DNA from 4 places in the Cobetia sp. 5-11-6-3 genome. Region 4 is predicted to be linked to each of the others. Evidence: predicted binding sites of a transcription regulator. Region 4 holds the regulator's gene; each other region holds the start of a gene.
What was found. Region 4 encodes sigma-54, which starts transcription at its own class of promoters, with help from an activator protein. Its sites were predicted from a motif close to TGGCACNNNNNTTGCTNT; they were not measured.
Positions count from the first base shown of each region.

Region 1 (3,303 bases), on a different contig from region 4:
ACACTTGCCGTCGGCGTAGATCTTGTCACCGATCTGGGCGACGTCTTTCGAGTCCAACAGCACGCCATAGACCTTGACGCGCTCCTTGCCCTGCAGCGCGAAGTGTTCGCTGGCGCCACGGAATTCGGTCTTGCCCGGCGAGACGGTGAAGTCCAGGCCCAGCTCCCACAGGGTGTCGCCCACCGGCTGGTCGGGATACGGGTAGGTTTCGGAATTGTCCGCCGGGTAGAACAGCAGGTGGCTCTCGACCCGCAGCCAGTCAAGGGTGCCAAAGCTGCACGGCTTGATGCCCATGTCGGTGCCATCTTCGAGAATCTGTTCCCACAGAGAGGGAGCGTCCTTGGCCTTGCAGAAGATCTCGTAGCCACGCTCGCCGGTGTAGCCGGTGCGCGAGATCATCACGTGGTAGCCGAACAGCTGGGTCTGCAGATGGTGGAAGTAACGCAGCTCACGGATGCCCGGCACATGACGCTCCAGAAAATCCACCGCGACCGGCCCCTGCAGTGACATGTCATGCATGTCGTCATCGAAGGTCAGGCTGACGGCGCGCCCCAGGGCACTCTTGGCCAGCATTTCATTCGCGGTGCCCGTGCCGTGCACCACGAGGTAGGAGTTCGGCGCCAGACAATAGACGATGCAGTCGTCGACGAACTTGCCGGCCTCATTCAAGACGCTGGCGTACACCGATTTGCCTGGATACAGCTTGGACATGTCCCGCGTGGTGACGTAATCCAGCACGGCCTGGGCGTGCGGGCCATTGCAGTGGATCTTCTTGAGCCCCGAGACATCCATCAGACCGGCGCGGGTGCGGATGGTCTCGTGGTCATCGGCCGTGTCCGAGACGGCGTAATTCCAGGCGGTGCCCATGCCATTCCAGTCTTCAAGCTCCGCGCCCAGCTTGCGGTGTTGTTCGGCCAGTGCCGAGATGCGCCATGAATTCGCCATGCGTCCCTTTCTCCTGTGAGTCGTGCTGCCTAGCGTAAGTGGGTGGTGCCGTAGTCCTGCTGGTGCTGGCGAAGATGGCGCGCAAGACGCGCATTCGCCGCAGGAGGTGTTGTTGTTCTGTTGCCTCTTCAGGCGCCTATTCAGGCGCTTCACAAGGGCTTGTGCCTGCTGCTTGCCTTGCCTGATCGCATGAGTGTCGATTCTTGAAAGGAAAGAAACATTCCTCATGGTTAAGCAAGGGGCTTGCCAATTCCGTCAAAGGCCATGGACACGGCAACCCTTGAGCGGGTCAGGCGCTGATTGGCAGCACGAATTCGGGCGTGAATATCAGCGCTTTGCGTCATGCTGGTGCGAAGAGGGGGCTTTGGGCGCCGAAATGATGCCTATTTCGAGAAACGGGCAGGATTTCACTCAGGATCACCTGACGTTTCCGGTGAGGTAAAACGCCTATGGAAAATAAATTTCCATACAAAACAGGAGGTTGATGAAAAGTTAAGGGCGACAGCTGACGAAATGGCATGCTGCATGCTTTTCTTTGAGGGAAATAAAGTTGACCAGCAGGAATCACAAAAACTCGTTTCATCCGCTATCTTGGCGTGGCGTGTCACCACAAGGGGTCAGGTTTCCCGGGGTGGCAGACAGTGTCGAGGGAGATGGAACCCGGTCCGCTCTCAGAGGAAACCCAGATGTCACCCGAAAAGGCGCAACAGTTCATCAAGGATCACGATATTCGCTACTTGCTGGCGCAGTTCGTGGATATTCATGGCGCTGCCAAGACCAAGTCCGTGCCGGCCAATTGCCTGATGGATGTGGTCGAGAAGGGCGCCGGCTTTGCCGGCTTCGCCGTCAGTGGTCTCGGCATGTCGCCGGAGGGGCCGGACTTCATGGCGCGGGGTGATCTGAGCTCGCTGTGCCTGGTGCCGTGGCAGCCTGGCTATGCGCGCATGGCCTGTGATGGCTACGTCAATGGGCAACCGTTCGCCAACGACAGCCGTGTGGTACTGCTCAAGCAGCTGGAGCGCCTGAAGGAGAAGGGCTGGACACTCAATAGCGGGCTGGAGCCGGAATTCTCGCTGTTCCGCCGCGGGGAAGCGGGTGAGCTGTTGCCGGTGGATGAGAGCGATACCCTCGCCAAGCCCTGCTACGACTACAAGGGTCTGTCGCGTTCGCGTGAATTCCTCGAACGGCTGGTCGAATCGCTGCAGGCGGTGGACTTCGACGTCTATCAGATCGATCACGAGGACGCCAATGGCCAATTCGAGATCAACTACACCTACAGCGATGCGCTGACCTCGGCAGACCGCTTCACCTTCGTGCGCATGGCTGCCGGCGAGATCGCCAATGATCTGGGCATGGTGTGCTCCTTCATGCCCAAGCCGCTGGCGGACCGCCCGGGCAACGGCATGCACTTCCACCTGTCCGTGTGTGATGACACCGGCCGCAACCTGTTCGGCGATGACTCCGATTCCCAGGGCATGGGCCTGTCGCCGCTGGCGTATCACTTCCTCGGCGGTCTGCTGGCGCATGCCCCGGCGCTGTGTGCCTTTGCCGCGCCGACCGTCAATTCCTACAAGCGTCTGGTCGGCGGCGGCAGCACCAGCGGCGCGACCTGGGCGCCGGTCTTCATCGCCTACGGGGACAACAACCGCTCGGCCATGGTGCGTGTGCCCTACGGTCGCCTCGAGTTCCGCCTGCCGGACGCCGGCTGCAACCCCTATCTCGTGCACGCCGCCATCATCGCCGCGGGGCTGGATGGCGTGGCGCGCAAGCTGGATCCGGGCACGCCCCACAACATCAATCTCTACTCGCTGACCCCGAGCGAATGCGCCGAGAAGGGCATCGAGACGCTGCCGCAGAATCTCTCGCTGGCCATCGATGCGCTCGAGGCGGACAGCATTCTGCGCGAGAGCCTGGGCGAGGGGATCTGCGCCGAGTTCATGCGCCTCAAGCGCGAGGAATGGCAGGACTACAACGCCCAGGTCAGTGAGTGGGAAGTCAAACGCTACGCCGAATTCTTCTGATCTCATCCGGCGGCGCTCGCGGATCTCGCGGGTCATGTCAGACGAGGGTCGCCACTGTCACCACCACGCTCAAGACACCAGGCAGGAGACGCCTCCTGCCCGTGAGAGGACATCACCATGTGTGGAATCGTAGGGCTTTATCTCAAGAACCCGGCGCTGGAATCGCGCCTGGGGGAGCTGTTCGAGCCGATGTTGATCGCGATGACCGATCGCGGCCCGGATAGCGCCGGCTTCGCCATCTATGGCGACGAATTTGACGCTGGCATCAAGCTGACGCTGCAGAGCGATGGTGTCGATGAGGATTGGGGGGCGATCGCCAAGGGCCTGGGCGAGCAGG
Region 1 covers NZ_BLWJ01000007.1:206,513-209,815, reverse strand. The annotation lists gene HXS66_RS13140 (aminomethyltransferase family protein) at 1-945, opposite strand, end outside; gene glnT (type III glutamate--ammonia ligase) at 1,632-2,966, shown strand; gene HXS66_RS13130 (glutamine amidotransferase family protein) at 3,084-3,303, shown strand, end outside.
Region 1: a site for sigma-54 is predicted at 1,460-1,477, ahead of glnT (type III glutamate--ammonia ligase). Genes of this name have one in related genera too.

Region 2 (3,303 bases), on a different contig from region 4:
CGCACGATCTCGGCAATGAACGCCGCGGTGTACACCGACAGCGCGACCCACAGGGCGAGGAACTCGGGAACGACCGTAATGCCGCCACGGAAGTTGAAGCCCTTGAGTTCCGGCAGCTCCCAGCTCAGCGGCATGCCCATCGCGAAGTAGGCCAGCAGCGGCGCCACGATGATCAGACCGAGCGAGATCCAGCCCGCCGGCAAGCGCTGACCGGTACGGGCCTGACGCTGGCGGTTCCAGTAGCTGAAGATGCCGCTGGCGACGACGGCCAGCACGAACACGGCAATCACCACCGAGAAGCCGCTGGAGGTGATCGGTGCCGGCACGAACAGACCGCGCACGTTGAGGAAGAAGGCCTCGCCCAGCGACAGCGAACCTCGCGGACTCGGCAGAGTGCGAAGAACGGCGAAGTACCAGAAGAAGATCTGCAGCAGCAGGGGAATGTTGCGGAAGACTTCGATGTAGACCGCCGCCAGCCGCGAGATCAGCCAGTTGGGGGAGAGACGGGCGATCCCCATGATGAAGCCGATCACGGTAGCCGCGATGACGCCCAGTGCGGATACCAGCAGGGTGTTGAGCAGACCGACGATGAAGGTATCGCCATAGGTGGACTGCTCGGAATAGTCGATCAGACTTTGCAGAATGCCAAAGCCTGCGGTGTTGTCCAGAAAGGCAAAGCCGGTGGTGATGCCACGGCTTTCGAGGTTGGTCAGGGTATTGCTGACGATGATCGCCAACACGCCGAACACGCCTGCCAGCATCAGAAGTTGGAATATCAGTGCTCGCTTGGCCGGGTCACGCCAGAATGGCGGCTTGACCGTGGCCGGCGGGCGAGAAGCAGGTTGTGTCATACAGGCAATCTCCGCCGGAAAGCTATGCGACTTCCGCCTGCCGCCCTATCGAACGGCAGATCAGTTATCTCTCGGCACTCGAGGAAAGGATCACGGGGAACAGACCAAGCCCCTCACGACGCTGGCCAGGGGAAATGACCGTATGGCCACTTCTCCCTGGCCAGCGTCCTTGCTCAGCCTGCGTCACGGTTCACCCGGCTCGCGCTGGACCTCCAGGCGAGCCGAGGCATCAGCGAACGGGCGGTGCGTACTGGACGCCGCCGTCGGTCCACAGCGCGTTCAGACCACGCTCGATCCCCAGAGCGGAACCAGTGCCGACATTGCGCTCGAACATCTGCCCGTAGTTGCCCACCTGCTTGATGACCTGATAGGCCCAGTCAGCCGGGAGCCCCATGGCTTCGCCGTAGTTGCCATCGGCACCGACCAGACGCGCGACATTGGGATTGGTATCCGACTTCTTGGCTTCGATGTTGTCGGAGGTCAGCCCCATCTCTTCGGCGTTGATCTGAGCGAACAGGGTCCATTTGACGATGTTGAACCACTGGTCATCGCCCTGACGGACGACGGGGCCCAGCGGCTCCTTGGAGATGACTTCCGGCAGTACCATGGCGGACGCCGGATCGGAGAGCTTGATGCGCAGGGCGTAGAGCTGGGACTGGTCGGAGGTCAGGACGTCACAGCGGCCCGCTTCGAAGCCCTTGACGGTCTGGTCGGAGGTGTCGAAGACGACCGGCTCGAAGGACATCTCGTTGAGGCGGAAGTAATCCGCCAGGTTCAGCTCGGTGGTGGTACCGGACTGGATACAGACCGCCGCGCCATCCAGCTCCTTGGCACTGGAGACCCCCAGGTCCTTGCTGACCATGAAGCCCTGGCCGTCGTAATAGTTCACGCCGGCGAAGTTGAGGCCCAGAGACGTGTCACGCGTGGCGGTCCAGGTGGTGTTGCGCGACAGGACATCGATTTCACCGGACTGCAGCGCGGTGAAGCGTTCCTTGGCCGTCAGCGGGACGTAGCGCACCTTGCTGGCATCACCCAGCACAGCCGCCGCGACACCACGGCAGACATCGACATCCAGGCCCTGCCAGTTGCCGGCGTCATCCGGCGCCGAGAAGCCCGGCAGACCGGTGCTGACACCACACTGGACAAAGCCCTTTTCCTTGACGCTATCCAGAGTCGCGGCACTGGCACCACTGGCTACCGAGGCAGCCAGGAGGGCGGCGCTAGCGATCAGCAGTGGCTTCTTGTTGTTATGCATCTTGAATCCCTCGCGTATGTCTGGAATCCGCTCGGAAACACCCCGAGACGGTGATGGTGCAATGCTGTGCATGGCACCCCTCGACAATAGCAAGCTCCGTTCCAATTTCCGCCTATCGTGTGATCCGCTGCGTTCAACGCTGAAAAAACAGCCGAACGGCAGTGAAAACGGCCAAACCTCCCGATGCCGACCGTCGATCATATGGCGAGACAAGCGTGCAGATAGTGGCGTCTGACGCCTCGTTCGCTTCATATCGGTGCAAAATAAAAACGGCCGTTTCATGACGAAACGGCCGTTCTTGAACTTTCCTGCGCTCCGGTCTGGGGAGTTGCGACCAATGTCGCAGCCACCCTGACTCAACGCTACCGCGCACTGAAACGCATTCTTCACGCCCCGATGCGCTTCTGGATGACTCAGTCTTCCAGCAGACGCTGCATGAAGGGAGGCAGTACCAGGGCGGCACGATGGCCTTCCACGGTATAGAAATCGCGCGCGAAGCTGGCCGCAGCCGCGTCTTCCTCACGGAAGGACTTCACGTCACATCCCTTGCCCGCCAGGGTGCAGCTCCACCAGCCGGACGGGTATACCGGCTGCGGGAACGGCAGGGTCGCGACGCTGTCGAAGCCCGCTTCGCCCATGTCGTTGCGCAGGTCCTTGATGATGGAGTCGGTGTGATACAGCGGCGACTCGCTCTGCTGCACCATCACCCCCCCCTGCTTGAGGATACGGTGGCAGCGCTTGAGGAAGTCGGTCTTGAACAGACCTTCCGCCGGACCGACCGGATCCGTGGAATCGACGATCAGCACGTCGATGCTCTCGTCTGGGCAGTTGTCGACCCACTTGACGCCATCCTCGAACAGCAGCTCGGCACGCGGGTCATCATTGGACTCGACCAGTGCCGGGAAGAACTGCTCGGAAGCCCGCGTGACCGCCGGATCGATGTCGATCTGGGTGACCTTCTCCACGCCCGGGTGCTTGAGCACCTCACGCAGGGTGCCACAGTCGCCCCCCCCGATGATGACGACACGCTTGGGGGCCGCGTGGGTGAACAGCGCCGGATGCGACATCATCTCGTGATAGAGGAAGTTGTCGCGGTCGGTCAGCATCACGCAGCCGTCCAGCACCATCAGATTGCCGTAGGTCTCGGTGGCATAGACCTCAAGGTGCTGATAAGGCGTCTGCTCGTCATGCAGCTTG
Region 2 covers NZ_BLWJ01000005.1:224,840-228,142, reverse strand. The annotation lists gene HXS66_RS10730 (amino acid ABC transporter permease) at 1-851, opposite strand, end outside; gene HXS66_RS10725 (amino acid ABC transporter substrate-binding protein) at 1,081-2,106, opposite strand; gene speE (polyamine aminopropyltransferase) at 2,520-3,303, opposite strand, start outside.
Region 2: a site for sigma-54 is predicted at 2,193-2,210, ahead of HXS66_RS10725 (amino acid ABC transporter substrate-binding protein). Genes of this name have one in related genera too.

Region 3 (3,303 bases), on a different contig from region 4:
CGTGAGCCGGACCTCGGCCTCCGGGGACGACAGGTCGATCATCGACAGCACGCCATCGATGTGGCCGCGCAGCGAGTTGTTGCTGCGCAGTGTCTCGAGTTCACGTCGCGAGACCTTGCCGGCGGAGTCGCCGGACAGAGCGTCGGAGACGGCCCATTCACGGCCGCGATTGTTGTCGATGATCAGGAAGCGCTCGCCGCTCTTGAGGCGAGCCAGCTTGCTTGAGGAGAAGGCTTCCAGCCAGCCACGCGCGCGCTCATCGCCGCTCACGGCAATCTCATCGATCACGGCTGGCTTGGCGGGGTTGCGCGCCTCGGCAAGTCGATTCAGCAAGGTCTGGGCAGCGCTGTCAGACAGACGCGCTGACTGCCCAGTCGCGGATTCGGACTGGGCAGCGGCAAACAGGGGGAATGACAGAAGACAGATCAGCAGCATCCTCTGCCAGCACCAGCGGAACATCATTGCAACGGAGATAGACATCAAGAAGGCCATCCATGGTGAACGCGCGAAGGCGTCATCAGTCTCCGAGGGCATCGCGACCTCGGAGACTGACACTCAGCGAGGCGGCACGCAGGCTCACATGCGCGCCGCCTCACTCTCAGAACGTGCTACGCCTCATTGCGTGGCGACGTTCTGTTGAGCCCCACAGGAATGGGTCACGACATTGTAGTTGCCGCATTCCATCGGTTTGCGCCAGTCACTGATCAGGTCCTTGGAACCTTCCAGATAGTCCGACCAGGCATCACCTGCCACAGTGGAGGGGGTCTGCCAGACGACGGAGAACTGACCGTTGTCCTGGATCTCGCCGATCAGCACCGGTTTGGTGATGTGATGGTTGGGCATCATGGTGGCGTAGCCGCCGGTCAGGTTGGGAACGGACACGCCGATGATGGCGTCCTTGACCGCATCAACCTCGACACTGCCCGCCTTGCGAGCGGCTTCCATCCACATGTTGAAGCCGATGTAGTGGGCTTCCATCGGATCATTGGTGACGGCATCTTCCTTGCCGGTGTAGGCGATCCACTCATCGATGAAGTCGTAGTTGGTGTCGCTGTCCACGCTCATGAAGTAGTTCCAGGCCGCGAGATGCCCGACCAGCGGTGCGGTATCGATGCCGGAGAGCTCCTGCTCGCCCACCGAGAAGGCCACCACCGGAATGTCCTCGGCATCGATGCCCTGGTTGGCCAGCTCACGATAGAACGGCACGTTGGCATCGCCGTTGATGGTGGACACCACGGCTGCCTTCTTGCCCGCGCTGCCGAAGGACTTGATGTCCGAAACGATGGACTGCCAGTTGGAATGACCGAAGGGCGTGTAATTGACCATCACATCCTCGTCGGCCACACCGTGAGACTTGAGGTAGGCGGCCAGGATCTTGTTGGTGGTACGCGGATAGACATAGTCCGTGCCTGCCAGCACCCAGCGCTCCACGCCCACATCGTTCATCAGATAATCCACTGCCGGAATCGCCTGCTGATTGGGCGCCGCCCCGGTATAGAAGACATTCTCCGAGGACTCCTCGCCCTCATACTGCACCGGATAGAACAACAGGCCGTTGAGCTCCTCGACCACCGGCAGCACCGACTTGCGCGAGACGGACGTCCAGTTGCCGAAGATCACGTCGACCTTGTCCTGCGCCAGCAGTTCACGCGCCTTCTCGGCAAACAGCGGCCAGTTGGAGGCCGGATCGACCACGACGGGCTCCAGCTTGCGTCCCAGCAGCCCACCCTTCTCATTCTGCTTCTCGATCAGCATCAACATGGTGTCTTTCAGTGTCGATTCACTGATCGCCATGGTGCCGGACAGTGAATGCAGGATGCCGACCTTGATCGGCCCCTCTTCTGCCTGGGCGACATTGGCCAGCGAGAAACCGACACAGGCGGATAGCATTGCGGCAGCGATTTTCTTGTTCACGACATTCCCTCGTGTCTTGTTGTACTTGTTATCCCGACTGAGGTAGTGCAATTGATGTGCCAGCAAAGCAGGCAATCGCACGAAACATCGGTGCCGTGCGTTGCCATCGTTCAGCCAAAAGGAAATCTCGATATCGTTTTGAATATAAGCCGCACCAAATATGCGCAATCAAAAATATGCCAGCCGGCCATTTGCACCAAACAGGTGAATTGCTGAATATCGTGCACAAAACTCATCCTTGGCATGGCGTAATGAGGAGATTACCAGTCAAAAGCATGGCCTTGACTGGTGCAGCGGGCGAAAGTCGAGCAGGACACGTCAGCATCAGCAGCACGCTGATGATGCATTGCCCTCCGCGGCTCCTTCTGACATGGACAATGATCCATCCCGGCCACCGCGCCATGCGCCGGCGTAATCACTCCGGTATCCTTGCCTCCCCGACTTCTCCAGGAAAGCCCTCATGAAGCGTTATGAACGCTTTGCCGCCGAGATCTCCAACCTGATTCGAACCGGCATTCTCGCGCCGGGTGAGCGCGTGCCGTCGGTGCGTCAGGCCAGCAAGGCGCATGGCATCAGCCCCTCTACCGTCTTTCAGGCGTATTACCTGCTGGAGAATCAGGGCCTGATCAGTGCGCGGCCGCGCTCGGGGTATTTCGTGCGTGACAATGCCTCGCGGATACTCGATGAGCCGCATGTCGCCTTGCAGCAGCAAGCCCCTTCCGATGTCGCCGTCAGTGAACTGGTGTTCTCGGTGCTGGGCTCACTGCGCGACAACGACACCGTCCCCTTCGGCTCTGCCTTCCCGAGCCCGGAGCTCTTCCCGCTCGCGCGGCTTGCGACCAGCATGACGCGTGGGCTGCGCCAGCTGTCATCGCATGCCGTGATCTCCGACATGACCACAGGCCATCCTGACCTGTGCCGACAGATCGCTCAGCGCTACATGGTCAACGGCATGCAGCTGCCGACGGAGGAGCTGGTGATCACCAATGGCGCCATGGAGGCGCTCAATCTTGGCCTGCAATGTGTCACCCAGCCCGGGGACCTTGTCGCCATCGAGGCGCCGGCCTTCTATGCCACGCTTCAGGTACTTGAGCGGCTCAAGCTGCGCGCGGTGGAAATACCGGTACACCCGCGCGACGGGATTGATCTCGAGGTGCTCGAGAATCGTCTGGAGACGCTGCCCATCAAGGCCTGCTGGTTCATGAGCCATCTGCAGAATCCGCTGGGGGCCAGCCTGAGCGATGCGCGCAAGGCCCAACTGTATGCGTTGCTCTGCCGTCATCAGCTGCCGATGCTGGAGGATGATGTCTATGCGGAACTGTATTTCGATCAACGTGCCGAGGTGTCGCCCCCGCAACCCGTCAAGGCGCTGGATGACGAGGGTCTGGT
Region 3 covers NZ_BLWJ01000011.1:148,560-151,862, reverse strand. The annotation lists gene urtB (urea ABC transporter permease subunit UrtB) at 1-480, opposite strand, end outside; gene urtA (urea ABC transporter substrate-binding protein) at 616-1,890, opposite strand; gene HXS66_RS16080 (PLP-dependent aminotransferase family protein) at 2,375-3,303, shown strand, end outside.
Region 3: a site for sigma-54 is predicted at 1,959-1,976, ahead of urtA (urea ABC transporter substrate-binding protein). Genes of this name have one in related genera too.

Region 4 (3,303 bases):
TTCTGCCAGGGCATGGAGGTCGGCGCCAGCGGCGTGCAGGGTGCAGGCAGCCTGTTGGCGTTCCTTCTCGATCGACAGTGTCACCTGAACATTGGTGATGTTGTCGTAATGCCGTTCGAGGCGAGCGAGCTTCTCGTTGACATAATCGCGGAGAGGATCGGTGAGTTCCACATGATGCCCGGTGATATTCACTTGCATGGACACGCTCCTTTATCCAGCGGGTTGCCTTTGAATTGTAACCCTTTTTGACTGCGAGCAAACCCTGATTGAACGCGCGGCCACTTTCTGACTCCGGCCATGGTCTCGTGGCGATCATCTGCTGGCGAGAGCGGCGGTGCCGGTGTACCGAGCGTCTACCCCGACAATGCCCAAGCTTTGAACAAAGATCAACGCTGCGCTGCATCGTGGGGCAAGGCTTGTCTTCAACCCAGCGAGGGATATCAGCAGGTTCTTCATGAGCATCGCCTCGCATCACGGACGGAATGGGGCTCGAGAAACCGGCCGTTTGTGGCCAATGTCAGCATTTACGTCGACGTTCGTGTGGCAGGAGTCGGTGGGGACACCTGGCTATCTGTCCGTGGGATGTGAGAGAAAAAGAAAGCACTCTGGAGAAAAGTGGCTGGAAAAATAGGCAATTGGGGGCGTGAAGTCACTCACGCAGTCGCAAGGACAGGCATTGCCAACCGGTATTCAGACGACCGATTGGCAGATGATGCCAGGATGGCAGGTGCAAGGGGGCGAGCTTCAGCGCTCCGACGTGTGGAGCCCGCTGGCCTGCGGGTATCCGTTGTCGAGACTCACGCCAAGCGCTTGCGCTCGCTGGAGGAGGGGATGCCCATGGCCTCGCGATACTTGGCGACCGTCCGGCGCGCTACCTCGATGCCATCACTGGCCAGCAGATCCACCAGGCGTGAGTCGGACAATGGCTTGCGCGCCGGTTCTTCCGAGATCAGCTTGCGAATGCGCGCACGGATCGCGGTGCTGGAGTGCGCGTCACCGTTGCCGCTGCCACCCACCTGGCTCGAGAAGAAGAACTTGAGTTCGAACACGCCTCTCGGGGTGTGGATATATTTCTGGGTGGTCACCCGCGAGATGGTGGATTCGTGCATCTCGACCACTTCCGCGATGTTGGCAAGGATCAGCGGTTTCATGCCTTCTTCCCCCTGCTCGAGGAAGTCGATCTGGCGCGCCATGATCTCGCGGCCCACCTTGAGCAGGGTGTCGTTGCGTGAGGACAGGCTCTTCATCAGCCAGCGGGCTTCCTGAAGATTGTCCTTGAGGAAGGTGTTGTCCGCGGACTTGTCGGCCCGCTTGATGAGGGCGGCATATTCCGGCTGGATACGCAGCTTGGGCAGCGCTTCCGGGTTGAGCTCGACCTGCCAGCCGTGACGCGTATGACGGACCAGCAGGTCCGGGATGACGTAATCACTGGCAGGCTCGCCCCAGGCGGACGCCGGGCGCGGGTCGAGCGCCCGTACCAGACGAATGACGTGATCCAGCTCATCATCATCCAGGCTCAGGCGACGCTTGAGCAGCTTGCGATCGTCATTGCCCAGTGCCTCGAGGAATTGCCGCACCAGACGGCGGGCCTGGGCCAGCAATGGCAGATCGTCCGGCAGCAGGGCCAGCTGCAGCAGCAGGCATTCGCGCAGGTCTCGAGCGAACACACCGGTGGGATCGAACTGCTGAAGGCGCAGCAGGACCTGCTCGAGTTCCGACGCCTTGAGGCCGGGCAGTCCCTGACCTCGCAGGCCATCGACCAGTTCGTCCAGGCTCATGCTCAGGTAGCCGGCCCCATCCACCGCATCGATCAGACTCTCCGCCATCTGCCGTTCACGCGCATCGAGGTCCGTCATCGCCAGCTGCCAGCGCAGATGGTCCTGCAGGCTTTCGACACTGGTGTTGCGATCGAAGTCCGGCCCGTCCTCGCTCGAGCTTCCGCTGCCGGAACTGGTCAGGCTGCCTGCGTGGTCCTGGTAGAGGTCCGACCAGTCACTGTCGAGAGGGTATTCTTCAGGAATCTCGCTGTTGGTCTCGGAGGTGGAGATCTCGCTCTTGTCCTGTGTCTCCGCGACATCCAGCGACTCGTATTCCTCGTCAAGCTCCAGCATGGGGTTTGACTCGAGCGCCTGCTGTATCTCCTGACGCAGGTCCAGCGTCGACAACTGCAGCAGCTGGATCGCTTGCTGAAGTTGCGGGGTCATGGTCAGGGAAGTGCCGAGTCGAAGCTGCAAGGTGGGTTTCATGGGGTCTGTCATTCACGGCAAAGGAACGTGCATCTACGCTATACCGTGGGTCGGGGCACTGACAAGGGGCAGTCGAGAATATTCAAGCAACTTGCATGCCATGTTGCCACCAAGGTGGTATGGACGTCATGCATTCGAGTGAGGTGTGGCAGAGCAGGAGGGTTCACGGGGAGATTACGCAAGCGCATGTCGAGGCGCTTGCGTGAGGGGGCGGGGAACGAGGCCCCGACAGTGAAGCAGGAAGTGGCGGGTGGTGGAGGGTGCTGGTGAGAGCAGAAGAGGTCGGACGGCACTCACCAGGCTGACGGCACTCTCGGGCTAGAGCTTGAACTCATGGCCCAGGTAGACATCACGCACCTGCTGGTTGGCGAGGATGGTGTCGGCGTCGCCATGCGCGATGATCTGACCATCGCCCACGATGTAGGCGGTATCGCAGATGTCGAGTGTCTCGCGCACGTTGTGGTCGGTGATCAGCACCCCGATGCCGCGGTCGCGCAGCTGGCGCACGATGCTCTTGATCTCGCCCACCGAGATGGGGTCCACGCCGGCAAACGGCTCATCGAGCAGCACGAAGTCCGGCTCGGTGGCCAGTGCGCGAGCGATCTCCACGCGGCGGCGCTCCCCGCCGGAAAGGCTCATGCCGGCACTGTCACGAATATGCGTGATGCTGAACTCGTTGAGCAGCTCCTCCAGGCGTGCCTTGCGTCCGTTGCGATCCAGGTCCTTGCGCGTCTCGAGGATCGCCATGATGTTGTCGGACACCGAGAGCTTGCGGAAGATCGAGGCTTCCTGGGGCAGATAGCCGATGCCGGCGCGAGCCCGCTGATGCATGGCGGCGCCGGACAGGTCGTGGTCATCGATGGTCACGCTACCGGCATCCGAGCGCACGAGGCCGACGATCATGTAGAACGAGGTCGTCTTGCCGGCCCCGTTGGGGCCCAGCAGGCCTACGATGTCACCTTGGCGGATTTCCAGCGAGATGTCCTTGACGACCTTGCGACCCTTGTAGGCCTTGGCCAGATGACGAGCGCTGAGGGTACGTGGGCTGGCAGCAGTC
Region 4 covers NZ_BLWJ01000001.1:798,760-802,062, reverse strand. The annotation lists gene hpf (ribosome hibernation-promoting factor, HPF/YfiA family) at 1-198, opposite strand, end outside; gene HXS66_RS03350 (RNA polymerase factor sigma-54) at 798-2,246, opposite strand; gene lptB (LPS export ABC transporter ATP-binding protein) at 2,565-3,303, opposite strand, start outside.